Regions from separate parts of the Propionibacterium acidifaciens genome, predicted to be linked through region 3. Evidence: riboswitches for the same ligand, from Rfam matches in the RefSeq annotation. Region 3 holds a riboswitch; each other region holds the start of a gene.

Region 1 (7,562 bases), 1.1 Mb from region 3:
CGATGAGGGCGTGCACCGCCTCGGCGAGCCCGATGAAGCCGACCGACAGCGTGCCGTGCTTGAGGACCTCGCGCACCCGGTCCTGGCCGCCGAGCCGCTCCGAGTCGATCCACACCCCCTGCCCCATGAGGAACGGGAAGTTGCGCACCCGCTTGCCGGCCTGGATCGTGAAGCGCTCCATGAGCTGGCCGATGACGAGCTGGATGCGCTCGTCGAGCGTGCACAGGAAGCAGTCGACGTCGCCGTCGGCCTCGATCGCCAGGCGCGGCAGGTTGATCGTCGTGAAGGAGAGGTTCCCCCGTCCGTGGGTGACGGCCCGGTCGGGGTCGTGGACATTGGCCATGACCCTCGTGCGGCAGCCCATGTACGCGATCTCGGTCTCGGGGCGGCCGGGGACGTGATGAACCCTGTTGAAGGGGGCGTCCTGGAACGAGAAGTTCGGGAAGAGGCGCCCGGCAGTGACCCGGCAGGCCAGCTGCAGCAGGTCGTGGTTGGGGTCGCCGGGGTCGAGGTTGACGCCCTTCTGGACGCGGAAGATCTGGATGGGGAAGATCGCGGTCTCGCCGTTGCCCAGCCCCGCCTCGGTCGCCAGGAGCAGCTGCCGCACGACCATCCTCGCCTCGGGCGAGACGTCCGTGCCGTAATTGATCGAGGAGAACGGCGTCTGCGCCCCGGCGCGAGAGTTCATCGTGTTGAGGTTGGCGATGAAGGCCTCCATCGCCTGGTAGGTGAGTCGTTCGGTCTCGCGCACGGAGCGCTCGCGGATCCGGGCGTGCAGGGCCTCCAGGTCGGCGCGCTCGCCGAGCAGGCCGCGCAGATAGGCGCGCTCGTCGCGCAGCTGGGCCGCGGAGGGCTCGAGGACGACGTGCGGCGGGTAGACCGCGACGGGTTCGACGCCCAGGAGCCGGGCGGCCGTGTCCGCATTCTCCAGGAACCGGCTCTCGAGGGTCCTGCGGACCCCGGGGGCCATGTCGACGTCGAAGTTGGGGATCGCCTGCCCGCCGTGCTGGTCGTTCTGGTTCGACTGGATCGCGATGCAGGCGAGCGCCGCGTAGGAACCGATCGACTGCGGTTCGCGCAGGTGGCCGTGACCGGTCGAGAAGCCCCCGCGGAACAGATCGGTGAGGCTGATCTGGCAGCAGGTCGTCGTGAGCGTGTAGAAGTCGAGGTCGTGGATGTGGATGTCCCCGAGCCGGTGGGCGGCCGCGTACTCGGGGGCGATGATCTCGGAGAGGTTGAGGTGCTTGGCGCTCTCGGTGCCGTAGCGGAGCATGGCGCCCATCGAGGACTGGCCGTCGACGTTGGCGTTCTCCCTCAGGGCGTCGTTGGCCGCGGTGTCCGCGGCGGCGATGCCGCGCAGGGACTCCATGAGGGCCGAGCCGCCCTGGGCGGGGCGGGGCGGGCGGCGTGTGATCGAGCCACCGGAATGCACGGATGTCGTCATCGACGGGGCCCCTCCTCGTGGCCCGTGCCGCGCGGCGGACGGGAGGACCCTCCCCCCGGCCGCCCGCGAGGCGGTGTCGAGTGCCGGGCCGCGGCCCGGTGCTGGCAGGTCTTCGGACTCGAAGGCGCTTCCCCGAGGGGGCTTCCTGGTCGGCGCTTCCCAGGCCGGGGCCCAGTGCTCATGCCGATGTCGTTCCTTCTCACCGCTGCGGGGCAGTCCCGGATTCGCACCGGCTTCCCTTTTCACTCCCCACCACAACATCTAGTGTCGAGGCGGGTCGACCAGCACCACGGAATGTATCAGGGGCGCTCGCGCGGAGAGCGCGACACACCCAGGGCCTCACCTTCTCACTGCCGGACCCGACCCCGCCGGGCCTCCGGGGAGTCGTCGGGCATCCGGTCGCCGGGGGCCCGACGAACCTCGGCCCCGGGGCCGCCGCCCCGGCCCCGCCCACAGGGCACGATGCATCGGGGTACCGGTCACCGGGTCGTCGACGACGAGCACCGCCACGCCGAAGACCTCCTCGACGATCCGCGCGGTGACGACCTCGGCCGGGGTCCCCTGGGCGACGACGGCGCCGCCCCTCGTCGCCGCGTAGCGGGCGGCCTGGTTGAGAGGTCGTGAAGCACGGCCACCATCGTCCGGCCCTGCCGGTTGAGCTCCGCGAAGAGTTCGAGCAGGTCGATCTGGTGGGCGATGTCGAGATTGGGTGGTGGGCTCGTCGAGGAGCAGCAGAGGCGTCTCCTGGGCGAGTGCCATGGCCACCCAGACGCGTTGGCGCTGACCGCCGGACAGCTCGTCGACGGGGCGCCGGGTACGCCGCCGTCGCGGACGGTGACCTGTCCAGCCTCCCTCCCCCGGGAGCGATCGGCTCGATCGAGTAGGCCCTGCAGAATCCGACCCCGAGGAGCGGCGAGGCGTTCGGCTCCCGAGTCGGACGTGCAGGAGGGGTCCGCCGCACGCAGCGCGGCGGACCCCTCCAAAGCATTCACGGCTCTTCTCAGATGAGGGTGTAAAATTGGGGAGCTGGGCCGGATGGTGACAGGGACCGAGGTCCTTGGATGATGGAAATTCTCACACAGCCATTGGAGTGATGTAGGTTTTTCAGGCAGTGGTTGATGGTTGGTCTCGGGCTGCTGCCTTGTGCTGTTGTCTCCATTCTGTGTCGACTTGGTCGGGGGTCCGGTGGTCGATCGCCGAGTGGAGACGCTCGTGATCGCATCGTGACCCGGTCCGGGCTGTCACGTCCCGGATCGCATGGTCCCGGGCCGAGTGGACCCCACGGTTCACGAGTTCCTTCCCCGAGACCGCGGTGAACGATTCGGCGGCGGCAGTGCCACAGCAGCCACCGGCCCGCCCGACGGACGGGAGGACCCCGCGGCCGGCCATGAATCCCGTGCATCCGGCCGACGCGCATCGAGCCCCCGACCCGAGCGGAGGACCCTGAACACCACGGATCGGCGGACAGGCCCGGCACGGCCACGGCCGAGGCCCCGGCGACGAGCCCGACGCGCATGCGACCGGCGATCGCGCCCCCGACGACCCCTCCCCCGGGGAGCAATCCACGACGACCGCCAGGTAGGCGAATCCCCGCCGGGCCGGACCATGCGCGACGCCGCCCACCCGCCTCATCCCGGGCGCGGCGGCGACGACGCCCCGGCCAGCCGGCCCGGCCGGCCCGGAAGATCCGGCGCCGGCACGATCCGTCCCGGCCCGTCCCCGAGGCCGACGGGCAACCGGACCCGCCGCCACCACGATCCCGCGGACCACGCCGAGCGAGAGGCCTCGACGCCGCTCCGGGCCGGCCCCGCGCGGACCCGGCGGCAACCGCAGGCCCGTTCAGAGACTCGTCGAAGAACCCGACGATGACGGCCGCCGGGTCCTCCCCCGCCGGGCCGTCGAGGACCCGGGACGGCTCCGCCGGGCGCAGCAGCCGGACCCGGATACCTCCACCCACCGGCACACGGACCGGACGGGGCGGTCGCCTCCTCCGCGGCGGATGCGGCGGCGTCCCACGCCCACCCGGACCCCCGGGCGAAGAAGACCACCGCTCCCTCCAGGAACCCGTTCCCCACGCGGGCCTCCCGGAGCCCCGCCCTCAGACGTCCGATCCCGGCGCGCCCCTCCACGGTCACGGCATCAACGCCGAGACCGGGGTACTCCCTCCGCCATCCTGCGACCCGGCCCCCGACCGCCCGCGCCACAAGACCGTACGATCCGGCCACCCCAGCCACCGGCCCGGACCCCCGGGACGACCCCGAGAACGACCCGCCCCTCAAACCCCGCACCGCATCCCGGCACCGACACGACCCAACCCCACCTCGATCACTTCCACCCACCGCCCGAAAAACACCAAACACTCCAGTCGTGCTCGTCGGGGGAGGGGGCGGTTGCGGGTCGGTTCGGTCTTGTACGGCGGGTTCAGGGCCTGGGCCGGGGCATTGTCGTGGGAGTCGCCCCTCGGATCCCGTTGAGGCGACCGCGTCGCGATCGGACAGGGTCTGCTCGTGGCGGATGGCCCGGTACTGCGCGCCGTGGTCGGGGTGGTGGATCGGCCCGGTCGGGTCGGCGCCCTGCCGTCGGTGCTGCCGGATTGCCGTGGTCGGGGCGTCCGGGGCCGGGTCGGTGCGCAGGCCGGTGGGGGCCTGCCGGTCCACGTTCCGGCGCGGGTGCGCGTCGGCGGGTGGAGGCGGCGTGCACCCGCTCCGTGAACGTGCGCGCGGAGGTGATGTCCGCCATCCGCGATTCGTTCGGTCCGGGGGTCGTGAAGTGCTGGTCCATCAGGTCTGCCGGGTGCTGCTCCCGTGGAGTGGTCCGGGCCGGTCCGGGCGGCTTCGCGCGGCGGGTGCCGTGCGGGCCCATCATGTCCCGCATGGGCCGCTCCGCGGTGCAGCGGGTCACGTGCCGGCCCGTGCGCGCGGCGGACGGCGGGGCGGTTGAGTGCCGTGCGCATCTGGCGGGCTCCCGGCGCCGAGCAGTCGGCCTCGTGGACCTTTGCGGTCCCGGTCTTGAGGGTCTCGTCGTGCACGCTCCTGGCCGACGGCGGGCGGGACCGGGCCGCGTGGAAGGCGGACGGGGGTGATCCTGACCCCGGCGCCGGTCAGCGGCTCGCGGATCGGCCAGGCCCGGGGATCCGCTCTGCTGTCATGGATGGAGGAGTCGATGACCCCTACCGGCGGCCTGGCTCCGCCCGGGCCGGAAGACGCGCTCGTCTTGCGCAGGATCTCGTCGGCCCGCCCCAGCCCGCGGTTCCCGGCCTCCAGGGCCCGGATGCGCCCGGGGCATCGGCCGTGGTGGTCCCGGCCCTCTCACCGGCGTCGGTCTCGGCCCTGGTGACCCGGGCCCGCAGCGCCTCGGGATGGACCCCCGGCTCATCGGCGACCCTCTTGACCGCCCCCTTGGGCCCGTCAGGATCCCGACGGGCCTGCACGGCCATCCTCGTGGCCCGCCCACGCAACCCGGCGGGACACTTCCTCGGGCGCACTCATGACAGTGACCCCTCCATGCATTCACTGCCCCCACCAAACCCGGGACGCAGCATCACTCCAGGCTGGTTGTCGGGTTCGGTTGGGTCTGCGGGGGTGGTCGGCTGGTGGGCGGTGGGGTTTTCCACAGGTCTTCCGGTGGTGGGGCGGGCATGGGACGATGGCGGTGTCGTGTGCTTCCCGCCCCCTGTGGAGGTTGTTCCGTGAGTCGGCGATGGTGCCGGGCTGTGGTCCTGGGTGTGTTCTGCGTGGTGGTCGTGGTGTCGGCGTGCGGCCGGCGGGGGTCTGCCGGCCCGGCGTCGTCGGCGTCGTCTGTGTCGGTGTCGGCGTCGTTGTCTCAGGACGAGTTGTACGCGGAGGCCGAGCGGGTCTACCGGGCGTATTTCGAGTTGGAGCAGCGGGCTTTTCTCGAGGGCGGGGTCAATGGTGTCCCTGTCGAGATGAACCAGTACATCATGGGTTGGTACGCGAAGTCGGAGAACACGGTCCTCGCCCAGATGGCCGAGCGTCGTGTGCGGATGCAGGAAGGGACGCGGTCGCAGTACACGGTCCTGGAGCAGGTGCCCGATGACCCGCCCTCGGATTCCCTCGTCTCCCTGAGCGTGTGCATCGACTCCACGGCGAGTCCCCTCGTCGACGCCGACGGGAATTTCGTGGCCGGCGGATACGACTTGAGCAGAGTGTTTTTTAAATATGATGTCGACGGCAAACTAAAGATCTACTCCAGCAACGAAGGAACGACTGATTCATGCGAAGAAAACTGACTTTCAGCATCATTTTAGCGGGGTGCAGTCTCGCCCACGTCGTGTTTCCCGCCATCACCTACGGGTGTGATTCTACCTCATGTTCTGACGACACGCGATCCAGGTTCGATGGTTCTGTGTCGACGTCTGATTCTGGTTCTGATTATTCGGTGTCGGCGTCGGATGCTTATCGGTCTGCCGGTGATGCCGCCGGTGCCGGTGGGTTCGTTCCGGTGGTCTCCGAGGGGCCGGGCGGGCAGTGGGCCCCGGCGGCGGCCGGGGGATGGGCCCCGGCCGGCTCCGGGGGCGGTGGGGATGCTCGTGTCGAGGAGTGCCGCCGGCTCGTGGCCGATCCCGACCCGGCCGTCACGACCAGCTGCCTCTACCCGGTCTTCCGCACCACCGGCCCGGACGCCCCGGCCGGTGGCGCCCCGGCCGCCGGCCCGGCCGTGGACCCCGCCGAGGCCGCCCGCCGGGCGATCGCCTCGCTCACCCTGACCGAGCCGGGTCTTCTTCTCGACCCGGACCCCGCCGCCAACGAGTGGGGCGCCACCGCTGTGGGGTTCCACACCTGGTTCCACGCCCCCGACCCGGGTGTTCTCCGCACCAGTGCCACTGCTGATGGCCTGACCATCGACATCACCGCCACACCCGGCATCCTCACCGTGGACACCGGCGACGGCCGCCGTCAGGCCTGTCGCCGTACGGTCCCGTACCGCAACCCGGACGGGGTCAATGCCCCGTCCCCGTACTGCGGGCACGCCTGGGAACACACCGGCGAGTACACGGTCACAGCGACCCGTACCTGGAACGTCTCATGGACCGCCGCCGGCCGGTCCGGGACCGACACCGTCACCCGGCCCGCCGGTGCTCGTGCCGTCACCGTCATCGAGCTCGTCTCCGTCCTCACCGAACCGGACCGATGACACCCGAGAGCACACGGACCGGGACCATGCGCGGGGCCCCCCGCAGCTCCAGCCGGGCGACCCCACCCGACGCCTCGAGGCCTGCTCACGGTGCCCGCGGATCCATGGAGGTTTATTCACAGCACGACAGGGCGAGACCTGACAAGGGGAAACGCTCCTGCGGACGACTCCTGTGAATAAGCTTCACTGTGTTCGCAGAGAGTGCTGCGACCAAGAGGATTATTCAAAAGGCTGTTTGTACGGCTGGCATGAAACGGAATCGTATGTTTCGTGGGTTTCCTGTGCTGTTTCGGATGCGGTGGGGGCGTGCGGGTCGGGGTCGCCCCGGAAGGAGACCGCCGTCCTGGTCGGGGGGGAGGAAGCGTTCCGACAATCATGTGCTGGTGCGGATGAAGACCGAGGCGGTCCTGCACGCCTCCCGTGGCGTCGACGTGGGCGTCATCGCTGGGATGGTCGAGCGGACGGAGAGGACCGTGCAGGAGTGGCCGGCCGAGTGGCGGGGCACCAGGATGCGCCGGGTCCCGGCCGGGCATGCGGGGAACGAGCCTGTCAATGTTTTTGTGTAAGCGGGGTTGGTTAGAGGTAGGGGTTGATGCGGTCTGGGTAGGCGGTGGTCAGCTGGGCGAGGGCTTGTTTCCAGTTGGTGGTGGTCTGGCCCTCGACGAGGCGGGGCTTGGCCCTGCGCTTGCCGGCGGGTTTGCCTCGGTCTCGTTCGCGTTCGAGAGCGCGTTTGTCCTCGATGTTGCAGATCGCCAGCCACAGTAGTTTCACGGCGGCGGTGTCGTTGGGGAAGTGTCCCCGGTTCTTGGAGACCTTGCGGAGTTGGTAGTTCAGCGACTCGATACTGTTGGCCGTGTAGATGACGCGGCGCAAGGCCGGCGGGAACGCCAGGAACGGCGTGAACCGCTCCCACGCCCTCTCCCACACTCCCACCGTGTCGGGGTAGCGGGCCCCCAGCGGCGAG
Region 2 (7,562 bases), 840 kb from region 3:
TGTTGCTGTTGTAGTAGCCGTGCACGAGGACCGCCGCGTCGTCGATGAGGATCTGCTGGAGGCGCACATAGATCTTCTTGCGCTCGGCCGTGTCGAGCTGGGTGGCCAGCTGCTCGTACAGCGAGTCGTACTCGTCGTTGTGGTAGGCGCAGTAGTTGGCCCCGCTCCTGGAGTACCAGTTGGCCAGGTAGCTGTAGGGCTCGCCCTCCTGGGCCGTCATCCAGTTGCTGGAGTTGAGGTCGTACTCGCCGGCGACGAGCTTGTTCCACTCGGTGTCGGCGTCGAGCTTGGTGACCGTCGCCTGGATGCCGATCGAGGCGAGCTGGCTGGCCACGGCCTCGGCCATGACCGACAGGTTCCGGGACTCGTAGGTGAGGTAGTCCAGGTTGATCTTCGTGCCGTCGAGCTCGCGGAAGCCGTCGCCGTCGGAGTCGACGATGCCCGCGGCGTCGAGGATCTGCTTGGCCCTCTCGGGGTCGTGGGGCGTGGCGTCGGTGAGCTGGTCGTAGCCGAAGTCGAGCGAGGAGGGGACGACCGAGCAGCCCGCGGTGTACAGGCCGCCGACCGTCGTCCCGGTGATCGTCGCGTCGTCGACCGCCATGAGGACGGCCCTGCGCAGGTCCTTGTTGGCGAGCGGGCGGCCCTCGGCGGCGTTGAGGTACGAGAAGCCCGTGCGCATGCCGATCGTCTGCGAGACCGAGTAGGTGGAGTCGTTCCGCAGCGTCTCGAGGTCGGACATGGCCGTGATGTTCTCGGTGACGTCGACGTCGCCGGACTGCAGGGCCATGAACTTGGTGAGGCTCGAGGAGTCGTCGATGAAGATGACGTGGACGCTCTCGTAGGGCACCTCGCCGTTCCAGTAGTTGGTGTTGCGGACGAGCTTGACGTCCTGGCCCGAGTTGAACTCGGTGACGGCGTAGGGGCCGGTGCCGATCGGCTTCTCGCCGAGGTTCTCGCTGCCGGCGATGTCGAGGATCTCGAACAGCGGATTGGCCAGGGCCGCCGAGAGGTCGGCCGACGGGCTCCCGGTCACGATGGTCACGGTGCGGGCGCCGTCGTCGGGCGTGATCGAGACCGGCTTCATGAAGGTCGACGGCGCGGACGAGCCCTCGGAGCCCTCCTTGTCGAACATGTGCTGGAGGGACTCGGCGACCTTCGTGGCGGTCACCTCGGTGCCGGTGGAGAACTTGAGCCCCTCGCGCAGCGCGATCGTCCACGTGAGGTGCTCGTCGTCGGGCGTGCAGGACTCGGCCAGGTACGGCTGGGGCACCATCTTCTCGTCGAACTTGAACAACGACTCGCCGATGCCGTAGCGCATGCACGCCCAGGCGGCGTTGGGCTGGTTCGACGGGTCGAGGGACTCCTTGGAGAAGTTGGTGCAGCCGAACTTCAGCTCGGTGCCGCTCGAACCGCCGGAGTCGGACGACGAGCAGCCGGTCAGTCCGAGGCCGGCGACGACGGTTCCGGCCGCCGAGGCGGCCAGCAGGCCGCGGCGGGTGACGATGATTCCCTGCATCTCAATGCGCTCCTTCACGGTGGTGGGTGGTGGGTCAGGCCAGTGGGGCCGTGGTGAGTTCCACGACGGCCTCGTCGGGGCCGGCATGGCGGGGATCGAGGACGTCGCGCAGCGCGTCGCCCAACAGGTTGAAGACGATGACGGTCGCGCAGATCGCCGCGCCGGGGAAGATCATGAGCCAGGGCGAGTCGAGCAGGTAGGCGCGGCCCTCGTTGAGCATGAGGCCCCACTCGGCCTGCGGCGGCTGGGCGCCGAAGCCGAGGAAGGACAGGCCGGCCAGCTCGAGCATCATCGTGCCGATGTCGGTCGCGGCGGTGATGACGAGCGTCGGCAGGGCGTTCGGCAGCAGGTACCGGCGGATGAGGCGGCCCGGACGGGCACCGGTGAGCTCGGCGGCCGTCACGAAGTCGCTGTGGCGGATCTTCAGCACGAGGCTGCGCGCCAGCCGGGCGTACTTGGTCCAGCTGACGACGGCCAGGGCGATGATCGCATTGCGGATGCTGGCCCCCATGAGGCCGGCCACTGCGATGGCCAGGACGATCCCGGGGAAGGAGATCATCATGTCGGAGACCCGCATGATGACCGCGTCGACGAGGCCGCCCGCGTAGCCGGCGATGACGCCGAGCAGCGAGCCGACGACGGAGATGACGAGGACGAGGACGATCGAGGCGGCCAGCGAGACGCGGGTGCCGTAGATGACGCGCGAGGCCATGTCGCGGCCGAGCTTGTCCGTGCCGAACCAGTGCTGCGCGCTCGGCCCCTGGAAGGCCTCCGCCAGGTTGGCCTCGTAGGGGCTCATGGGGGCGATGACGCCGGCGAGCAGGGCGACCAGGACGATGACCAGGGCCAGCGCCGCGTGGACGCAGAACGCCCGGTGCGCGCCGAGGAAGCGACGGATGCGGTGCGATGGGCTCATGACCGGGCTCCTCGGCGGACGCGGGGATCGAGTCGGGCGTAGGAGACGTCGACCACCAGGTTGATGACCATGTAGATCAGCGCGATCCACAGCACATAGGTCTGCACGAGCGGGTAGTCGTACGAGGTGACGGCGGTGACCGCCATGTTGCCCAGACCGGGATAGGAGAAGACGACCTCGACGACCGCCGTGCCGCCCAGCAGCGAGCCGAGCGACAGGCCCAGCAGGGTGATGAGGGGCAGCTGGGCGTTGGGCAGGACGTGCCGGGTGAGGATGGCGCGCTCGGAGAGGCCGCGCGCCCGGGCGCCGACGACGTAGTCCTGGCCGAGCTCCTCGAGGACGGCCGTGCGCACCTGCCGGGTGTACTTGCCGATCATCGCGAAGGCCAGGGTCGCGGCCGGCAGGATGAGCCTGTCGAGGCCCTGCCCCGTCGAAACGACCGGCAGCCAGCCGAGTTTGAGGGCGACCGCCCAGATGAGGAGCAGGCCGAACCAGAAGTTCGGCATCGAGATGCCCAGGAAGCTGAAGCCGCGGACGAGGCGGTCGGCGATGCCGCCCCGGCGCACCGCGGCGAGCATGCCCAGCGGGACGGCGACGACGAGCATGAGCAGCAGGGAGGCCAGCGAGAGCTTGATGGTCGGCCACAGGCGGACGAGCATGAGATCGGCGACGGGCTTGTTCAGCGAGTACGAGGTGCCGAAGTCGCCGTGCAGGCAGTTGCCGAGCCAGGTGACGTACTGCACGAGGAAGGGCTTGTCGAGGCCGAGGCGCACCCGCATCTGATCGACCATCTCGGGGGTGGGCGTGATCCCCTGACTGGTGTACACGGCCTGAGCGGGATCGCCGGGCGCCAGCCAGACGAGCGTGAAGGTGATGAAGCTGATGCCCACCAGCACGATGAGGATCTGGCCCAGCCGTCGGGCCAGCCATCTGGGGTCCACGGGTCGAAGTCACCTCACGATCATGACGAGTGCCGTTCGTCACAACCGGATTCTCGTGACCCCGCGAGGGGCGCCCGGTCGCCAAGTGCCGCGGCGACGCGGAACGGTTCCCAGGCAGGTCTTCTGACTCGCGCCCCGGGGCGGTTGCCCCGACGGGCCCTCGACCTTCCCGACGGACGGTGGCCGGCTCACGCCGATGAGGACCCGGGACGCTCACAGCGGCGGTCCCGTCCGCGATTCCCACGCGGTTCCCTATTCTCCCGGACGACCCGTCGGGCCGGCCGGGCACCTGGGGGCGCTGCGCACGGGGGTGCGCAGCAACCCTTGCTTCGCGACAGCAGAGTACCAGCTGCCGCCGCCCCCGCACGCCGGACGCCCGCGATCGGGCACTCACCCGGGGCGAGCGCTGGACGGGGGCGCCGGACGGCGCCCGTGAGGCTCACGCCTCCCGGAACCCTCGACCGCGGGGCTCACGCCTCGCGGGGCACCGCGCCGAGGCGCTCGACGGCGAGCCGCACGGCGCCGTCGCGGGCCGCCGCCGCCTCGGCCTGGGTGAGCGTCCGGTCGGGCCCGCGCAGGCGCAGGCCGTAGGCGAGCGACTTGCGGCCCTCGCCGATCTGCGGGCCCCGGAAGACGTCGAAGAGCGCGATCGACTCGAGCAGCTCGCCTGCGCCCTCGACGAGGGCGGCCTCGACCTCGGACGCGGGGACCCGCTCGTCGACGATGAGGGCGACGTCCTCCTTGGCCAGCGGGAAGCCGCTCAGCGCGGTGACCTCGCCGCCGCCGGGCGCGCAGGCCACGAGCAGGTCGAGGTCGAGCTCGACGGCGCAGGTCCGCTCCGGCAGCCCGTGGGCCCGGACGACCTCGGGGTGCAGCTCGCCAGCGGCGCCGAGGACGACCCGTTCTCCGCCCGCGCCGCGCACCGACAGCTCGGCGCACCGGCCGGGGTGCCAGGGGGCGATCGACGCGGCCCTGCGCTCCAGCGTCAGGCCGAGCGTCGCGGCCGCGGTCTGGGCGAAGTGCACCGCATGGGTCCAGTCCGCCGGGACGGCGGCGTGGTCCCAGCCGCCGGGCAGCCACTGGCCGGTGAGCACCGCGGCGATCATGCGGGGCTGGTCGGGCAGTGCCGCGCGGATCGCGGCGATCTCGGCGTCGGAGGGACGATGGTCGACCTCGGGCATCGGGGCCGCCGGGGCGGGCCCGCCCCGGAAGACCGAGCCGGCCTCGAAGAGGGCCAGGTCGTCCTGGCTGCGCGAGATGTTGCGCCGGGCGGCGGCGAACAGCCCCGGCAGGAGGGTCGTGCGCAGGTACGGGGCGGTGTCGGCGAGCGGATTGGCCAGCCGCACGAGGCGGCGCCGCTCGTCGTCGTCGGGCAGCCCGAGGCCGTCGAGCTCGGAGTCGGAGAGGAAGGGCAGCGTGATGACCTCGACGAAACCGGCCCCGGCCACCGCGGCGCTGACCGCGCGGCGGGCGCGCTGGGCGGGGCTGAGGCCCCGGCCGGCGACGGCGCGGGGCACCCTCGGCTCGATGACGTCTAGGCCGAGCTTGCGGCCGACCTCCTCGACGTAGTCGTAGGGATCGCGCAGGTCGGTGCGCCAGGTGGGCGGGGTCAGGGCGAGTGAGGAGCCCCGCCTGCGGACCTCGACGCCGGCGGCGCGGAGCACCTCGACGACGCGGTCGGCGTCGATGCGGGCGCCCAGGATGTGCGCGGGCAGACCGGCGTCGATCGTCAGGGACGGCGGCTGGGGCACTCGGCCGACGACGGTGACGCCCTCGGCGATCGTGCCGCCGGCGTACTCGGCGAACAGTCGGGCGGCCATCCGTGCCGCGGCGCAGGCCACGCCCGGGTCGACCATGCGCTCGAAGCGACGGGAGGCCTCCGAGGGCAGCTTGTGGCGCCGGTAGGTGCGCCCGATCGTGCCGGGCGAGAAGTGGGCCGCCTCGATGACGACGTTCGTCGTCCCGTCGTTCAGCTCGGTGGTCCGGCCGCCCATGACGCCCGCCAGGCCGATGGGGCCCGAGTCGTCGGTGATGAGCAGGTCCTCGGCGCTCAGGGTGCGCTCGACGTCGTCGAGCGTGGTGAGCCGCTCGCCGGCGGCGGCCCTGCGCACGACGATCGGGCCCAGCAGCGCGTCGGCGTCGTAGCCGTGCAGCGGCTGGCCCGACTCGAGCATGACGTAGTTGGTGATGTCGACGGGCAGGCTGATCGCGCGCATGCCGGCGGCCTCGAGCCGGTGGCGCATCCACGTCGGGGTGGGCGCGTGCGGATCGATGCCGTTGACGCACAGGGCGACGAACAGCTGGCAGTCGTCCGACTCGACGCGCACCGGGTAGGCGTCCTGGGCCGGGTCGGGCACGCGACGCGAGTAGAGGTCGTTGTAGGGCACATCGAAGGCCTGCGCGGCCTCGCGGGCCAGGCCCCGCATCGACAGTGCATGGCCCAGGTCGGGGGTCACGTCGATGTCGAGGACCTCGTCGGGAACGCCGAGCAGCGCCATCGCGTCGGAGCCGAGACCGGCCCGGGCCGCCTCCGCCGGCGGGAGCACGATGATGCCGGTGCGGTCCTCGCCGATGCCCAGCTCGTCGGCGGCGCAGATCATGCCGTCGCTCATGTGCCCGTAGGTCCGGCGGGCGCTGATCCCGAAACCGCCGGCCAGCATCGCGCCGGGCAGCGAGACGACGACGTGGTCGCCCTTGGCGAAGTTGCTGGCGCCGCAGACGATGCCGCGGGCGTTCTCGATCTCGGGGTTGACCTCGGAGTCGTTGAACGGGCCCACGTCGACGCGGCACCAGCGGATGGTTTTCCCGTTGCGCTGGGGTTCCTCGACGAAGTCCAGGACGCGGCCGACGACGACCCGGCCGCTCACGTCGGCGCCGACGGTCTCGACGTGCTCGACCTGCAGACCCATCCGGGTGAAGGCGTCCGCCACCTGGGCGCAGGTCACGCCGTGCGGGAGCTCCACCAGATCGCGGAGCCAACTCATCGGCGCCCTCATCGCGCACCCCCCACCAGCGAACGACTGAATCTCACGTCGCCCTCGACGAAGTCGCGCAGGTCGGGGGCGTTGTTGCGGAACATGACGGTGCGGTCGACGCCCATGCCGAAGGCGAAGCCGGAGTAGACGTTCGGGTCGATGCCGGCGGCGACGAGCACGCGCGGGTTGACGACGCCGCAGCCGCCCCACTCGATCCACCCCTCGGAGCGGCAGGCGCGGCAGGGGCGCTCGGGGTCCCCGACCGAGGAGCCGTGGCAGACGAAGCACTCGAGGTCGACCTCGGCGCTCGGCTCGGTGAACGGGAAGTAGTGCGGGCGCAGGCGCGTGCGGATGTCGCCGAACATGGCCTTGGCCAGGTGGTCGAGGGTGCCCTTGAGGTCCCCCATCGTGATGCCCCGGTCGACGGCCAGGCCCTCGAGCTGGTGGAAGACGGGCAGATGGGTGGCGTCGTACTCGTCGGCGCGGAACACCTTGCCGGGGCTCACGACATAGACCGGGAGCGCGCGGTCGAGCAGGGTGCGCACCTGCACCGGCGAGGTCTGGGTGCGCATGATCGTGTGACCGCTCGGCGGATCGACGAAGAGCGTGTCGCTCATGAAGCGCGCCGGGTGATCGGGGGTGAAGTTCAGGGCGTCGAAGTTGAGCCACTCGGCCTCGAGCTCGGGCCCCTCGACGACCTCCCAGCCCATGGCGACGAAGACGTCGCACATGCGGTTGATGAGGGCGGTCAGCGGATGCTCGGCGCCCACCGGGTGCTCGACCACCGGGAGGGTCACGTCGACGCGCTCGGCCTCCAGCCTGGCCGCCAGCTCGGCGGCCTCGAGCTCGGCGGCGCGGGCCGCCAGGGCCTCGTTGACGCGGCCGCGGGCCCTGCCGATGAGCCGGCCGGCGTCCTTGCGCCGCTCCTTGGGCATGGAGCCGATGCTGTGGTTGGCGAGCGCCAGCGGCGACCTGTCCGCGGCGTGCGTCTGGCGCACCGCCTTGAGCTGCGCCGAGTCGGCCGCGGCGGCGATGGCCCCGAGGGCGTCGTCCACCATCCGCTCGATCTGCTCCGGGTCCAGCGACTCGCTGGTGCTGTCTGGCCCTGCCATGGGCTCCCCTCTTTCGTTCCGAACGGGCCGGCGCGGGCCGGCCGCACCCGACAAGTCTAGGGGCCGGCCCGGCAGGCCACCGCCCCGACTCGGGGAGCGGGA
Region 3 (7,562 bases):
ACCAGCGGCATGAGCAGCAGCCCGCCCACCAGCGCGTTGTGGCCGCGGACCGTCTCGAGATAGGCGGGCAGGACGAAGATCAGCCCGAAGACCGCGAAGTTCACGGTGGCCAGCACGATCCCCCCGATCGCGAAGGGGGTCGAGGCGAACAGGCGCAGATCGGTCAGCGGACGCCCGGTGCGCAGGTCGGACACCACGAACCCCACGACGAGCACCACTCCTGCCAGGGCGGAGCCGCAGGCCGACAGGCTCATCCAGGCGCGCTGGGCGTTGATGAGCCCAGCCGTGAGCAGACCGAGCCCCGCGGTGACGAGCAGCCCGCCCCGCCACGGCAGGCCGGTGGCGGACGCGACCGGCCGCCTCGACCGGGGGATCACGCGCAGGCTCCACACCATCACCACCAGGAATGCGACGACGTCGAATGCGAAGATCGCCCGCCACCCGGCCAACGAGGTGAGCCCGCCGCCGATCACCGGTCCGAGCGGAGCGCCGAGGGTCCCGGCGATGGTCCACACGGTGAGCGCTCGCGCCCTGTCCGCCATGCGGGGGAACAGATCGGCGATCAGGGCCAGGCTCATCGGGATGAACATCCCCGCGCCCGCGCCCATCAGGGCCCTCGCCGCGATGAGGCACCCCACGACGGGGCTCGCCGTGCCCAGGACTGAGCCGACGAGCAGGCCGACCAGCCCCATGAGCAGCACCCGGCGGTGGCCGAGGCGGTCTCCCCCGAAACCGGCGATCAGCAGGACCACGACGAAGGCCAGGCTGTAGGCCGAGGCGACCCACTGCTGCTGCGCCATCGATGCGTTCAGACTCGCACTCACGTCAGGCAGTGCCACGTTCACCGCGGCAGTGTTGACGAACAGCATCGCAACGCCCACCGACAGACACACCAGCCCGGCCCAGCGGCCGGAGGCCTCCTGCCCGGATGCCCGGGCCCGGCCCGTGTCCTCACCCACAACGTCCCACTTCCTCTCGGTCGCAGCACCCCGGACGCCCTGCCCGGCCGCGACGGCGATCCGATGCGTCACTCGGATCCGAGACCACCAGCATATTCCATATGTGAGAGACTATCATTCTGGTCGGTCGGGTCGCCCGAGGACTTGAGTGCTACCGGGGCGGCGGCCGCGGCACGTCGAGAAGGAGAAGTACGCCGATGGGATACAAGCCAGGGCGGGTGCCCGCCTCGGTGCGCGACAGGCTCCACGATCTGGTGGAGACGTCCGATCGTGACTTCGTGCCGCCGCTCTCGTGGCGGGCGGCGATCGGCGAGGTGTTAAGGAAGCCGGAGTTGTGCTGGAGACGGCTGATGTCTCAACTCCTCTATCCGTAATCGCTTTCGTTGTGCCGCGTGAAGCCCAAGACATAGCCGCCAAGCCCGCGTTGAATAGTGCTAATCTCCAATACGTTGATGCGTGTGACGAGATCTACTTGATTGACCGCATTCCACGTCTGCCTATTAACGGAAAGGTTGACCGTAAGACTCTGCTTACCCACTTGCCCGCAGTCCGATCCGGGAATTTTACCCAGACAGATATCTTCTCTATTGCAAACCTTTGCAGAAAGTAGGAAACCGATGTTGATACTGCTAATCATCAACGCAGTGATCTCCCTGTCCACAGTAGTCGCAGCCTGCATTGCGTTTGTGCGGCCGGGTATGTTCAGTGGCTCTCGTCATGTGGCTGGGGGTGAACGTTTCTTCGCGAACATGTACGCAGCTCGCGCCATTCCCCTCGGGGTTCTTGCCGGAGTGTTGCCATTCATCGTTTTCGCAGACCAGTGGCCGACCAAGGTGCTGCTCGTCGCAGCCGCGCTCGTCCAAGTTGTCGATGCTGTCATCGGTGCTGGCAAGAGGGAATGGGGCATGACGGGTGGTGCAGCAGCCGCCGTCGTTGTCCATGGTCTGACGGCATGGCTCATCTGATCGCAGCCGAAGATTCAAGAGCATTTTTCTTCCTGTTCGACCACGCCATCAGCGAATATTGAGGCTCATTCGTAGGAAGCCGGGCGGAAGAGTGCCCCGGCCATGTCCGGGGCGGCTGGTGTTCCACGTTTTCGGGCTCCGGGGGTGGACACGCTGTACTGGCGGTTCGACCCGGGTGCTGCCGTCTGCTCGTTGGTGTCCCGTGGGGTGGGATGATGCCCGTGGCGTCTTGTCGACGGCCGCCGCGATGCGGGGAGGCGGGTCTCGTGCCGGCCTCCCCGGCGGGCGGGTGTGGCGCCCGCCCGCCGGTTCCGGTCGGGCGGGCGCGCTCCGGCTCAGTGGCCCGTCGGGGCGTGGTGGCCCGCTCCGGCCGGCCGCCTACTTCAGCCAGTCGTTGCCGGGCAGGTCGGCCAGTCGGGTGATGTCGAGGTGCGTCCGGACGTCCGAGGCCGGCTGGAGGCCGTAGTGCTCCAGTGACGTGCGGATGTACTCGGCTCCGTCGATGTTGAGCGGGCCCGAGGTCCACATGGCGTAGGGCAGGTTGACGAAGCGGCCCTCCTTGACGGCGGTCAGGTTCTTCGTCGCGTCATTCGACCGCAGCGCCTCGACCTTCTCGTCGTAGCTCTGGCCCGGGTAGTCGACGAAGAAGATGATGTCGGGGTCGGCGGTGGCCAGTCGTTCCCAGCTCACCGACGTCCAGGTGTCCTGCACGTCGGCCAGGGCGTTCGTGACGCCGGCCGAGTCCATCATCGCCTGCGGGGCGCCGAAGGAGCCCGACGAGAAGATCGTGTCCGAGCTGGAGTCGAACAGGAACGCGGTCGGCTCGTCGGCGGCCCGCGGCGCCGATTCGAGCCCCTGGCGGCGCGTCGTGATGTCGTCCACGGCCGACTCGGCGGCGTCCTGGTGGCCGGTCATCGCGCCGATGTTCGAGATGTCGGTGGTGAGGGCGTCCCACGGGGCCATCGTGCCGCGGTTGCCGTCGGCCTGACGGCAGGTCTCCGAGAGCAGGTAGGTGTCGATGCCCTGCTCGCTCAGCCCGTCGGGGGTGAGGTTCTTCTCCTCGGAGAAGCCGTAGCCCCAGCCGGCGAACACGACCTGCGGCTGCGCGGCGACGATGTTCTCCATCGTCGGGTACTTGTCGGCCACCTGGTTGAGGCCGTCGACGGTCTCGTCGCCGTACTTGAGGGCCAGCACGTCGCGGTCGCGCTGCATGCTCGACACGGCCGTGATGTCGCCGGCGGCGCCGGCGGCCAGCGCGATCGAGATGATGTTGCCGTCGTTGACGAACAGCTTCGTCGTCGGGCTCGGGTACTCCTTCGTCTCGCCGCAGTTGGTGAGCTGCACGGTGCCGGCGGCCGACGAGCCCGCCGAGCCGGACGACGCGTTCGGGCCGCAGCCGGTGGCGACGAGGGCCATGGCGAGCAGCCCGACCGGTGCGATGCGGGTGATCTTCATCGGGTGTCCTTTCCCCTGCTGATGAGCAGATGGGGTTGATGGGTGTGCGGATGGGGGATCTGCATGGCCTCGACGGCGAAGGCCTCGCCCATGAGCCCGGCATCGAGCACCTCGGCGGGCCTGCCGGAGGCCTCCATGCGCCCGTCGTGGAGCACGGCGACGAGGTCGAAGTGGCGCAGCACGGTGTCGATGTCGTGGATGGCGGCGATCACCGTCGTCGGCTGGGAGCCGAGCAGGTCGAGCAGGCGCAGCTGCCAGGCGATGTCGAGGTGGTTCGTGGGCTCGTCGAGCATGAGGACGGGGCAGCGCTGCGCCAGGCCGCGGGCGATCATGGCCCGTCGGCGCTCGCCTCCGGACAGGTTCGTGCAGGGCGTCTCGAGCCGGTCGCCCAGGCCGAGCGCGGCGAGCGACTCGCGGACGATGTGCATCTCGCCGTGCGTGTCCATCGACCACGGGCTCCGGTAGGGGATGCGGCCCAGGGCGACCATCTCGCCCAGGCGCAGGTCGTCCGGAGGGGTCTCCTCCTGCGAGACGAACGAGATGACGCGGGCCCGTTCGCGGGGCCGCATGGCGCCCACTGGGCGTCCGTCGAGCAGCACCCGGCCGGCGGCGGGCTCGGCGATGCCGGCGGCGGCGCGCAGCAGCGTCGACTTGCCGGCGCCGTTCGTGCCGACGAGCGCCAGCTTCGTGCCGGGCGGCACGGTGAGGCTGACGCCGCGCACGACGACATGGCCCTCGACCTGGGCGGCGACGTCCTCGAGGCGGATCTCGGGGATCGGCCCGATGCCGCGGTGCGTGCGCCTCGTGCCGCCCCTCATGCGTCACGACTCCCGAACGCGTAGCGGCGCCGCCCCATGAGGACCAGGAAGACGGGTGCCCCGATCACGCCGGTGACGACGCCGATCGGGATCTCCTGGGGGCTCACGACGACGCGCGAGACGACGTCGACCCACAGGAGGAACAGCGAACCGACCAGCGCGGCGATCGGCAGCATCCGGCGGTGCAGCGAGCCGACCGTCATGCGCGCCGCATGCGGGACGATGAGCCCGACGAAGCCGATGCCGCCGCTGACGGCCACGAGGCAGCCGATGAGCACGCCGAGCCCGATGAACAGGCCGACGCGCATCGCCCCGACCCGCACGCCGAGGGCCGCCGCCGTCTCGGGGCCGGCGGCCAGGGCGTCCAGCCAGCTGCTGACGGCCAGCATCGCGGTGCCGACGACGGCGACCGCGAGTAGCGGCAGCAGCAGCTTCTCCCAGCTGGCGCCGGCCACCGAGCCGAGCATCCAGAACATCACCGAGGTCGCCGCGTGGTTGTCGTCGGAGAGGAAGACCATGAACGAGGCGACCGCCGAGAACGCCGAGGACAGCACGACGCCCGACAGCACCATGCGCAGCGGCGTGAGGCCGCCCTGGGCCTGCGAGACGCCGAACACCGCGCCCGCCGCGCCGAGCGCCCCGAGCAGGGCGCCGGCCGACAGCGAGTAGACGCCGAACCGGGCCAGCACCCCGAAGACGAGCACCGCCGTGGCGCCCACCGAGGCGCCCGAGGAGATGCCCAGCAGATAGGGCTCGGCGAGCGGGTTGCGCACGAGGGTCTGCATGCCCGCGCCGCCGATCGACAGGCCGGCGCCGACGAGCACCGCCAGCAGGGCGCGCGGCATGCGCAACTGCCAGATGATCGTCGCGAACGGGGAGGAGACGGGGTCGCCGGACAGCTGCCCGCGCACGACCGCCCAGACGTCCGCCAGCGGGATGCGCTCGGAGCCGAACGCCAGCGACAGCACGATGCTCACCGCGATGGCGACGACGAGCCCGATGATGACCGGCGTCAGGGCGACGCGGGCGCCGCGCCGGGCCGGTGCGGCGGATCCCCTCGTCCTCATGCGGCGCCCCGCGCGTGGGCGAGGGCGCCGCCATCACGGCGCGACCGGTACCGGCGGGGGACGCTGAGGGGCACGGGACCTTCGACCTTCATCTGGGGCGTCTGTGAGCGCGAGACGCCGAGCGGACGGGCGAGCCGACAGGTCTTCGGACTCGGATCACCCGGGACCGGCCCCTTCCCGGGTCTCCCCAGTGGGTCTCGTGCCGGCCCCGTCACCTTCACCGCTGCGCGCCAGTCCCGGATTTCCACCGGAGTTCCCTGGCGCCCACATCAGTGGGCGCGATCGACTCGACACACAGAGTAGACCCCTGGGGGTCGGGCCGGCGAGGCGGAGGGGATGTTCCGGATTCCGGGACTCTCGCCCTCCCCCCTTGTTACCAGGTAGTAGGTTACTTGATCGTAAGTTGTGGTGCGGTGAGAGGAACGATGGTGGACATCGAGGATCCGACGCAGCCGGTGCGGTTGCTCACGCCCGAGGGGGAGCTCGTCGAGGACCCCCGCTTCCGCTGGCGGGGCGGTGACGGGAGCCTGGTCGAGATGCTCCGCGGAATGCGCCGGGGCCGCCGGTTCGACGTCGAGGGCGCCGCGCTGCAGCGCCACGGGGAGCTCGGGCTGTGGCCGCCGCTGGTCGGTCAGGAGGGCTACCAGGCGGGGATCGCCGCCGCGCTGAACCCGGCCGACATGGTCTTCGCCACCTACCGTGAGCAGTCCCTGGCCCTGGCGATGGGGGTGAGCCCGGCCGACATACTCGCCCTGTGGCGCGGGGCGGGCCTGTCGCGCTGGGACAGCGCGGCCACGCGCATGGCGCCCTACTCGCTCATCATCGGCTCCCACCCGCTCCACGCCGTCGGGTACGCCCTGGGCGTCGCTCTCGGGCGCGCCGGCGACGGTCCCGCGCCCGCTACCCTCGCCGTCTACGGCGACGGCGCCTCGAGTCAGGGCGACGTCAACGAGGCGCTCGTCTTCGCCGCGGCCCGCCGCGCCCCGGTGGTGTTCTGCTGCGTCAACAACGGCTGGGCCATCAGCGAGCCGGTCACCCGCCAGAGCCCCATCCCGCTCTACCAGCGGGCGCACGGTTTCGGCATCCCCGGGATCCGCGTCGACGGCAACGACCCGCTGGCCTGCGCCGCGGTCATGGACTGGGCCCTCGGACGGGCGCGCGCCGGCTCCCCGGTGCTCGTCGAGGCGCTCACCTACCGGATGGGCGCGCACACCACCAGCGACGACCCGGGCCGGTACCGCAGCGACGAGCTCACCCGGCAGTGGGCCGGCCGCGACCCGATCGAGCGGCTGCAGACCCACCTGCTCGCCCGCGGCCTCGTCGACCGGCCCTGGCTGGAGGCCCTCGACGCGGAGCTCGACGACTTCGGCGCCGAGGTGCGCCGCACCTGCCGCGAGCTGGTCGACACGCCCATCGAGCGGGTCTTCGACGATCTGCTCGTCGAACCGGGCGCCCACCTGGCCGAGCAGCGGGCCGAGTGCCTCGACTGGTTGTCCACCGTCCCGGGCTCCACCGTCCCGGGCGAGGAGGTCGGCGCATGAGCGGGCTCACCGTCGTCAAGGCGCTCAACAGGGCCCTGCACGAGGCCATGGCCGCCGACCCCGGAGTGCTCGTCCTCGGCGAGGACGTCGGCGTCCTCGGCGGGGTCTTCCGCGTCACCGAGGGGCTCTCCGAGGCCTTCGGCGAGCAGCGGGTCATCGACACCCCGCTGGCCGAGTCCGGCATCATCGGAACGGCCATCGGCCTGGCGCTGCGCGGCTTCCGGCCGGTCGCCGAGATCCAGTTCGACGGCTTCGTCTTCCCCGGTTTCGACCAGGTCGTCAACCAGCTGGCCCGCTACCGCTCGCGCACCCACGGGCGGCAGGGCCTGCCGGTCGTCATCCGCATCCCCTTCGGCGGCGGCATCGGCGCGGCCGAGCACCACTCGGAGTCGCCCGAGGCCTACTTCATGCACACGCCCGGCCTGCACGTGCTCTCCTGCGCCTGCCCCCAGGACGCCCACTGGCTGCTGCGCCAGGCGATCGCGTGCCCCGACCCGGTGATCCTCTTCGAGCCGAAGGCGCGCTACTACGCCAAGGGCGAGGTGGACGAGTCCGGGCCCGATCTGCCGATGGGCTCGGCGAGGATCGTGCGGCCCGGCCGTGACGCCGCGCTGCTGACCTACGGGCCGATGGTGCGCACCTGCCTGGACGCCGCGCAGGCCGCCGCCGGGGAGGGACGCGACGTGGAGGTCGTCGACCTGCGCTCCCTCGCCCCGCTCGACATGGCGACCATCCGGGCCTGCGCCGAGCGCACCCG
Region 4 (7,562 bases), 960 kb from region 3:
CAGATGTAGTGGATCGCGGCCCTGATGTCGTCGATCGTGAGGACCTGCTGGTCGAACGGCAGGTTCAGGCCGAGCTTCTTGTTGATCTTGTAGCGGCCGACCTTGGCGGTGTCGTAGCGCTTCGGGTTGAAGTAGAAGTTCTCCAGCAGCGTCTGCGCCGCGTCGCGGCTCGGCGGCTCGCCCGGGCGCAGCTTGCGGTAGATGTCCAGGAGCGCCTCGCCCTGGGTCGTGACGTGGTCCTTGTCCATCGTCATGCGGATGGACTCGTACTGCCCGAACTCCTCGAGGATCTGCTCCTCGGTCCAGCCGAGCGCCTTGAGCAGGACGGTGACGTTCTGCTTGCGCTTGCGGTCGAGGCGCACGCCGACGGTGTCGCGCTTATCGATCTCGAGCTCCAGCCAAGCGCCGCGCGAGGGGATCACCTTGCAGGTGAAGACGTCCTTGTCGCTCGTCTTGTCGGGGGTCTGCTCGAAGTAGACACCCGGGGAGCGCACCAGCTGGGAGACGACGACGCGCTCGGTGCCGGTGATGATGAAGGTGCCCTTGTCGGTCATGAGCGGGAAGTCGCCGATGAACACGGTCTGGCTCTTGATCTCGCCCGTGTCGTTGTTCATGAACTCGGCGGTGACGAACAGCGGCGCCGCGTAGGTGGCGTCGCGGTCCTTGCACTCGTCGATGGTGTACTTGGGCTCCTCGAAGCGATGGTCGCGGAAGCTCAGCGACATCGTCTGGGAGAAGTCCTCGATCGGGGAGATCTCCTCGAAGATCTCCTCGAGCCCGGACCTGGTGTTGACGTCGGTGCGGCCCTGCGCCAGGGCCTCGTCCACCTCGCGCTGCCACACGTCGTTGCCGACGAGCCAGTTGAACGATTTCACCTGCAGGTCGAGCAGGTTGGGGACTTCCAGGGGCTCGTGGATCTTCGCGAAGGAGATCCGTCCACTGCTGGAGACGACATCGGTGTTCTTCAACGCGTTGCGCGAGGCGGCCAAGGTGTGGTCCTTCCAAGAACTCGCAAGGGTTCTTCGCATGCAAAACGGCCCGCGGCGAGACGGGTCGTCCTTATGGCGATAAGCAACCACTAACTATAGACCCTCGCCGCCAGAAGGGCAAGCTCGCGCCGGGACCCCCCGCGGGGCACTCGTCCGGGGCCGACGCGTCGCGCGAGGCCGCGGAGCAGGACCACGCCGTTGATGATACGCACGCGCCGGCGCCTCCCGGGACGGCGCGCCGGCGCGCGCCGTCAGGGTCGGGACTCGTCGGGGTCGAGGTGGTTGATCCGCTCCAGGCGGACGATGTCGTCGCACGGCCGCCCGGCCAGCGCCGGGTTGTGCGTGATGACGAGCAGCCCGATCCCCCGCTCGCGGATGAGCCCGACGAGGCGCGACCGGATGAGGGCCTGGGTGATCGGGTCCAGCATCGTCGTCATCTCGTCGGCGACGAGATGACGCAGCTGCGGGTGCAGGGCGCGGGCGATGCAGAAGCGCTGGAGCTCTCCCCCGCTCAGCCCGCCGGGGAGGCGGCCGAGCGCCCGGCGGGTCCGCTCGTCGACGGGCCAGCACTCGGTGAGGACGCGCTCCATCCGCCAGCGGGGGTCGACCGCGAGTTCGGGGCTCTGGTTGAGGTACTGCACCCGGCAGGGGCGGTGCGCCCCGAGCGGGCCGCCGTCGAGCGTCACGGCGCCGCTGTCCGGGCGCTCCCAGCCGGCGAGGATGCGGGCGAGGGTGCTCTTGCCGTGGCCGGACGGGGCGAGGAGGCCGAGCACCCGGCCGGGGGCCAGCTCGAGGCTGACGTCGCGCAGGATCGGCGTCCCCCCGCGGTAGGCGAAGCGGATGTTCTCAGCCCTCAGCACGATCGACCCCCTCGTCCTCGGTCGGGCGGGCCCCGACGGCCGGTGACAGGTCGGCGTCGTCGAAGTCGTTCTGCGGCAGGGCCCGCCACAGCCCGGCGGCGTACCGGCCGTGGTCGTGGTGGTCGGGGTCCATGAACTCGGCGGCCGGCATCTCGGCGATCCCCCGCCCGCCGTTGAGGATGAGCACCCGGTCGGCCACGGCGCTGATGAGGTCGGCGTCGTGGCTGATGATGGGGAGGCAGCGCCCCTCGTCGGCCATCGCGCGGAAGTCGACGAGCATCCGCTCGGCGAGGTCCACGGACAGTCCGGGCGTGGGCTCGTCGGCGATGAATCAGCCTGGCGGGGCTGAGCATGGCGGTGGCGAGCAGCACGCGCCGGGCCATGCCGCCGGAGAGCTGGAAGGGGAACTTGTCGAGGTCGCCGGCCCGCATGCCGAAGCGCTCGGCGGTCCCGGCGAGCTCGTCGGGGTCGGGCCGGGCGCCGGTGAACAGCTGCCGGCGGACCCGCATGAGCGGATCGAGGTGGCCGATCGACTGCGGGATGAGCGCGAACCCGGTGCCCCGCAGCGTCCTCGTGCGCTCGGGCGTGAGCGGCCGCCCGTCGTAGGTCATCGTCCCGACGGTCCGGGCGTTGCACGGCAGCAGGCCCACGATGAGGAGCGACTTGCCCGAGCCGGAGGCGCCGACGATGCCGAGGACCCGCCCCTCCTCCGGCGCGCAGTCGAGGCCGTCGACGGCCCAGCCGACGGCGCGCCGGAGGAGGGAGCGGTACATCATGAAGCCGACCCGCAGGCCGTCGATCTCGAGGAGGGGCATCACGAGCTCCTGGTTCTGCGCCGAGGCCGGGCTGACGAGGGCCTGCAGGGAGTCGCCGCAGCGGTCGATGACCAGGACGATGGCCAGCAGCGCCAGGCCGGGCAGGACGCCGAGCCACCAGGCGCCCGTGGACAGATAGCGCACCGACTCCGACAGGATGACGCCGACGGCCGGCAGCTGGCCGGGGATGCCGAAGCCGAGGAAGGTCAGGCCGGACTCGTGCAGGATCGCGTGCGGGAACATGAGCACCGTGCTCACCAGGACCTGCGGCACGATGTGGGGCGGGAAGTGCGCCCGGGCGATGAACCATCGGCCGCGCCCCATCTGACGCGAGGCGATGACGTACGGGCTGGCCCGCAGGTGGATCGTCTCGGCGCGCACGATGCGGGCGAGGGAGACCCGGTGGGTCGCCGCGACGCCGATCATGACGCCGGGGATGCCGCGCCCGACGAGGATCGAGAGGAAGATCATGAGGACGAGGTGGGGCATGCCCTGCATGAGGTCGATGAGCCACAGGACGATCCTGTCGGCCCAGCCGCCGCAGACGGCGGCGCCGCCCCCAGCAGCAGGACGATGAGAGTGGAGACCAGCGAGGCGAACGGCCGATGCGGATCGAGATCGACAGGCCCTTGAGCGTGCGCATGAGCATGTCGCGGCCCATCCAGTCGGTGCCGAACGGGCTGGCGGCCGAGGGGGGCCGGTCGGCCAGGTCGAAAGGGTCAGGGCGGGCAGGATCATGTGGTGGATCCGCTCCCCCAGGCCCGAGTCGGCCATCGTCACGCCGGCGCCCGTGGACAGGCCGATCGGGAACCAGCCGAGCCGGACGGCGAACAGCAGGAGCATGAGCAGGCCGAACCAGAAGGTCGGCAGCGCAGCGAAGACGTAGCAGACCGCGCTGATCAGCCGGTCGGGCCAGCGGTCGCGGTTCTTGCCCGCGATGACGCCGAGCGCCCCGCCGAACAGGCCCGAGACGACCCAGGCCGTGGTGAGCAGCATGAGCGAGTCGGACAGGCCCTCGGCGATCACCTCGGCGACCGGGCGCTGCGGCATGAGCGAGGTGCCCAGGTCTCCGTGCAGGGCGTTGCCCCACCACAGGACGAACTTGCTCGACGGCCGGCCGGTCGAGGCCCCACTTGGCCGTCAGGGCCGCGTACTGGCTCGGGTCGATGGCGCTCTCGGCGCCCAGGTAGGAGTCGACCGGGTCCATCGGCGAGGCCTCGGCGAGGAAGAGGGTCAGGGCGCTCACCGCGAGGACCAGCGAGGCGCACTTGAGGACCTGCTCCAGCGCGTGCCGCGCCGGTCCGACGAGACCGGCGCGGCGTCCGGGGGCGGGAGCGGCGGTCCGGGAGGCGATCGTGCTCACGCCGAGACGCCCCACGAGCCGAGGTTGTGGATGACCTGGAGGAAGTGGTCGTGGGGGTGCACGCGCTGGGTCCCGATGCCGAGGCCGTCGCGCACGAAGTAGTTGTGCGTGATGGAGCAGATCGTCACGATGTAGCAGATCGTCACGTACGGGGCGTCGCCGAGGATCGAGCCGCCGGTCGTGCCGTCCCACAGCGCCGCGTGCCACTGCTCGCGGGCGGTCCCCTGGTCGGAGGCGGCCAGCGCCTCGTCGAGGTGCCCGTCGACGGTCGGATTGGCGTAGCAGGAGATGTTCGACCAGCCGCGCGAGTGGCCCGACGAGCTGCGGAGCATGGTGTATTCGTGGTAGGGGTTGAGTCGGCCGCCGCCGAGGACGACCGCGTTGGAGCGGTTGTGGTCGACCTGCCAGGTGAAGTCGCCGGACGTCGGTTCGACCTCGATGCCCAGCGGGGCCATCTGCGCCGAGAAGGCCTCGGCGATGGCTTGGCGCCCCGAGTCGTTCGGCGGGTAGAGCAGCTGGAAGGAGGCCCGCTGGTCGTCCTCGGCGCGGATGCCGTCCGAGCCGGCCCGCCAGCCCGCGTCCTCGAGGATCCTCTGGGCGCCGGCCGCGTCGCCGTCCACGAGCGAGGCGGTGTCGGCCTTGATGCCCCAGTCGAACGAGTCGAAGATGTCGAGGGCGACGGTGCCGTGGCCCATGAGGCTGTCGTCGATCATCTGCTGACGGTTCACGCCCGTCACCATGGCCCTGCGCAGGGCCGGGTCGCCCGCCGCCGCGTTGCCGACCTGCTGGCCCTCGACCTCGTTCCCATTGACCGCTGCGGGACAGCTCCGGACTCGCACCGGATTCCCTCTTACGACGATCCGCCGACGCGCACCGGCGACGACGAACCGAACCAGCGGACGCCACATTGGCCACGACCACCGCCCGGCACCACCCGTCGGGCGCCCCTCAGCGCCTCAGCGCCTCTGCAACTGGACCGGCGTGCACGCCGCATCACGGTCGGCGCCGGCGCCGAGGTTCGCGTAGTGCTCGTCGCACCAGCCCTGGACGTCCCCGCCGGAGCCGAAGCCCTTGGAGACGAGGGTGACGAAGATGAACTGGTCGTCGGTGACCGCCGGACCGTAGGCCGAACGGCGCACGAGCAGCACCTGGGTGCCGTCGAAGGCGAAGCGGTCGACGAGCGCCTCGTACTCCGCGAGGACGATCGGCGCGGAGTCGACGGTGGCCTTGCCGCTGGGACGCGAGGCGGGCTGGTTCGGCGACAGCACGACATGGCTGCCCACCAGGGCCGCCCACTGGCCCTGCACCGGCTGGATGCTCGCCCAGCCGGCATCGGCGTGACCCGACAGCTCGCCGTAGGCCTGGGTGTCGGTCGACAGCGAGGAACCGGCCGGCGAGCCGGCCGTGGCGGGCGTCGTGGAGATCGCCCGGGCCGACTCCGAACCGGCGGTGGCCCGCTCGTCCCGCGAGGGCCCGGCGCCGAGCGCGAAGAGCACGACGACGAGCGCGAGCGCCAGCCCGATGGTCGACCACCGGATGATCTCACCGCGGCTGCGCCCACTCCGCGCCGGCCCGCCCCGTGCTGCGTTCAAAAGGTCGATCCTCCCCCGTTGCGCCCGACTCCCCCCCCCGGGACGCCTCCACCGTACCGGTTCGCCCCGTCCGGGAGCCGTTCAGGCCCCGGGCGGAAGGAGCGCACCGGGACGACGAACGGGCACCACCCCGCGGGGTGGTGCCCGTTGCGGCGCCGTTCCTCAGCCGACGGGCCGAGCCGTGCGCCTCGCTCCGGAGCGTCTCACTTGAAGGAGACGGTGGCGCCGACGGCCTCGAGCTTCTCCTTGGCCTGCTCGGCGGTCTCCTTGGCAACCTTCTCGAGGAGGACCTTCGGGGCGGCCTCGACGAGATCCTTGGCATCCTTGAGGCCGAGGCTCGTGAGAGTACGGACCTCCTTGATGACCTGGATCTTCTTGTCGCCGGCGGCCTCGAGGACGACGTCCACCTCGGCATCGCCCTCGTCGGCGGCGGCCTCGCCGTCAGCGGCGGCGACGCCGGCGGCCGGGGCCGCCGCGACGGCCACGGGGGCGGCGGCCTCGACGTCGAAGGCCTCCTCGAAGGCCTTCACGAAATCGGACAGTTCGATGAGGGTCATGTCCTTGAACTGGTCAAGGAGCTCCTCGGTGCTGAGCTTCGCCATGCTGGGCGTCCTTCCTTACTCGTTCGATGCAGCGTCAGCCGCGTCTGTGGTGGCCTCGGCAGCATCCGCTGCTTCGGGTGCCGAATCATCGGCGGTGGTGCGCTCCTGGTCGGTGGCGGGGGTTCCGGGCCCGCCGATGACGGAGGGGTCCTGGGCCGCCTTCTCCTGGAGGGCGCCCATGGCGCGGGCGGCCTGCGTGAGCGGGGCGGCGAGCAGGGCGGCCGCCCTGCTCATGGAAGCCTTCATGCCGCCGGCCAGCTTGGCGAGCAGCACCTCGCGCGATTCGAGATCGGCGAGCTTCCTGACCGTGTCGGCGTCGAGGATCTTGCCGTCCATGACGCCGCCCTTGATGACCAGAAGCGGGTTGTCCTTTGCGAAGTCGCGCAGACCCCTCGCCACGTTGACGACGTCGCCCGTGATGAAGGCGATGGCCGTCGGGCCGGAGAGCTGGTCGTCGAGTCCCTCGACGCCGGCCCTGGCGGCAGCGAGCTTGGTCAGGGTGTTCTTCGCAACGGCGTAGGCGGCGTCGCCGCCGAGGGACCTGCGCAGAGTCTTCAGGTCCTTGACGCTGAGTCCGCGATACTCGGTCAGCACGGCGGCGTTGCTCTCGGCGAACTGCGCGGAGAGTCGCTCGACCGTGGCCGCCTTCTCAGGCCTCGCCATTGGGTCTCCTTCCCACTTCTTGTTCCGGCCGAGGACTCCGGCGGCCCCGGGCATGGGAAAGCCCCGGTGCGCGGGCACTGGGGCATGACACATGGGCGTCGGATCAGCACCTGCGCGGGCGCCGCCCCACGAGGGGATGGCATTGTGGAGAACCACCAGCGGTCTTCGGCCCGACAGACTGTACTCTCCGGGCGCGCACGAGCCAAGTCGGGCGGCCCCCGCGGCAGGGCCCGGACGGATCAGCGACCGGTGAGGAGCTCGGCGCGGTCGGCCCGGCCGTCCCCGTCCGCGCGCCGCTCGATCGCGCGGCGGTACAGCGTCCCGGCGCGGTAGCTGGAGCGCACCAGGGGCCCGCTCATGACGCCGGCGAAGCCGATCCGCTCGGCCAGCCGTCCGAGACGGACGAACTCCTCCGGCCGGACCCAGCGGTCGACGGGGCGCAGCGTCGGGCCGGGGCGCAGGTACTGGGTGATCGTGATGAGCTCGGCGCCGGTGTCGCGGATGTCGCACAGCGCCTCCACGACCTCCTCGTCGGTCTCCCCCATGCCGAGGATGAGGTTCGACTTCGTGATGAGACCGGCCTCGTGGGCCTGCTCGAGGACCGACAGGGAGCCCTCGTAGCTGAAACCGGGGCGGATCCGCCCGAACAGGCGCGGGACGGTCTCGACGTTGTGGCCG

What was found. A riboswitch is a leader RNA that binds a small molecule or an ion and turns the genes downstream of it on or off. The one in region 3 is predicted to bind cobalamin.
Region 1: it holds a riboswitch for cobalamin, as region 3 does, so the genes downstream of both, EGX94_RS00875 (anaerobic ribonucleoside triphosphate reductase) here and EGX94_RS05595 (FecCD family ABC transporter permease) in region 3, are expected to answer to the same signal.
Region 2: it holds a riboswitch for cobalamin, as region 3 does, so the genes downstream of both, nikB (nickel ABC transporter permease) here and EGX94_RS05595 (FecCD family ABC transporter permease) in region 3, are expected to answer to the same signal.
Region 4: it holds a riboswitch for cobalamin, as region 3 does, so the genes downstream of both, EGX94_RS09620 (ABC transporter substrate-binding protein) here and EGX94_RS05595 (FecCD family ABC transporter permease) in region 3, are expected to answer to the same signal.

What each region holds. Positions count from the first base shown of each region.
Region 1 is NZ_CP033719.1:207,155-214,716, forward strand. Features, by position in the region: partial or broken gene EGX94_RS00875 (anaerobic ribonucleoside triphosphate reductase) at 1-1,378, opposite strand, end outside; cobalamin riboswitch at 1,531-1,745, opposite strand; partial or broken gene EGX94_RS00880 (ABC transporter ATP-binding protein) at 1,792-2,254, opposite strand; gene EGX94_RS00885 (hypothetical protein) at 5,250-5,693, shown strand; gene EGX94_RS00890 (hypothetical protein) at 6,017-6,598, shown strand; gene EGX94_RS00895 (hypothetical protein) at 6,982-7,164, shown strand; gene EGX94_RS00900 (IS256 family transposase) at 7,175-7,562, opposite strand, start outside.
Region 2 is NZ_CP033719.1:467,735-475,296, forward strand. Features, by position in the region: gene EGX94_RS02035 (ABC transporter substrate-binding protein) at 1-1,516, opposite strand, end outside; gene nikC (nickel transporter permease) at 1,551-2,432, opposite strand; gene nikB (nickel ABC transporter permease) at 2,429-3,373, opposite strand; cobalamin riboswitch at 3,470-3,681, opposite strand; gene pheT (phenylalanine--tRNA ligase subunit beta) at 3,844-6,369, opposite strand; gene pheS (phenylalanine--tRNA ligase subunit alpha) at 6,366-7,460, opposite strand.
Region 3 is NZ_CP033719.1:1,312,613-1,320,174, reverse strand. Features, by position in the region: gene EGX94_RS05615 (MFS transporter) at 1-959, opposite strand, end outside; gene EGX94_RS05610 (hypothetical protein) at 1,604-1,924, shown strand; gene EGX94_RS05605 (ABC transporter substrate-binding protein) at 2,303-3,379, opposite strand; gene EGX94_RS05600 (ABC transporter ATP-binding protein) at 3,376-4,197, opposite strand; gene EGX94_RS05595 (FecCD family ABC transporter permease) at 4,194-5,213, opposite strand; cobalamin riboswitch at 5,384-5,566, opposite strand; gene EGX94_RS05590 (thiamine pyrophosphate-dependent enzyme) at 5,690-6,805, shown strand; gene EGX94_RS05585 (alpha-ketoacid dehydrogenase subunit beta) at 6,802-7,562, shown strand, end outside.
Region 4 is NZ_CP033719.1:2,268,830-2,276,391, reverse strand. Features, by position in the region: gene rpoB (DNA-directed RNA polymerase subunit beta) at 1-989, opposite strand, end outside; gene EGX94_RS09640 (ABC transporter ATP-binding protein) at 1,241-1,849, opposite strand; gene EGX94_RS13880 (ABC transporter permease subunit) at 1,843-3,714, opposite strand; partial or broken gene EGX94_RS09620 (ABC transporter substrate-binding protein) at 4,024-4,791, opposite strand; cobalamin riboswitch at 4,786-4,927, opposite strand; gene EGX94_RS09615 (hypothetical protein) at 4,984-5,619, opposite strand; gene rplL (50S ribosomal protein L7/L12) at 5,823-6,221, opposite strand; gene rplJ (50S ribosomal protein L10) at 6,237-6,884, opposite strand; gene EGX94_RS09600 (lipoyl synthase) at 7,124-7,562, opposite strand, start outside.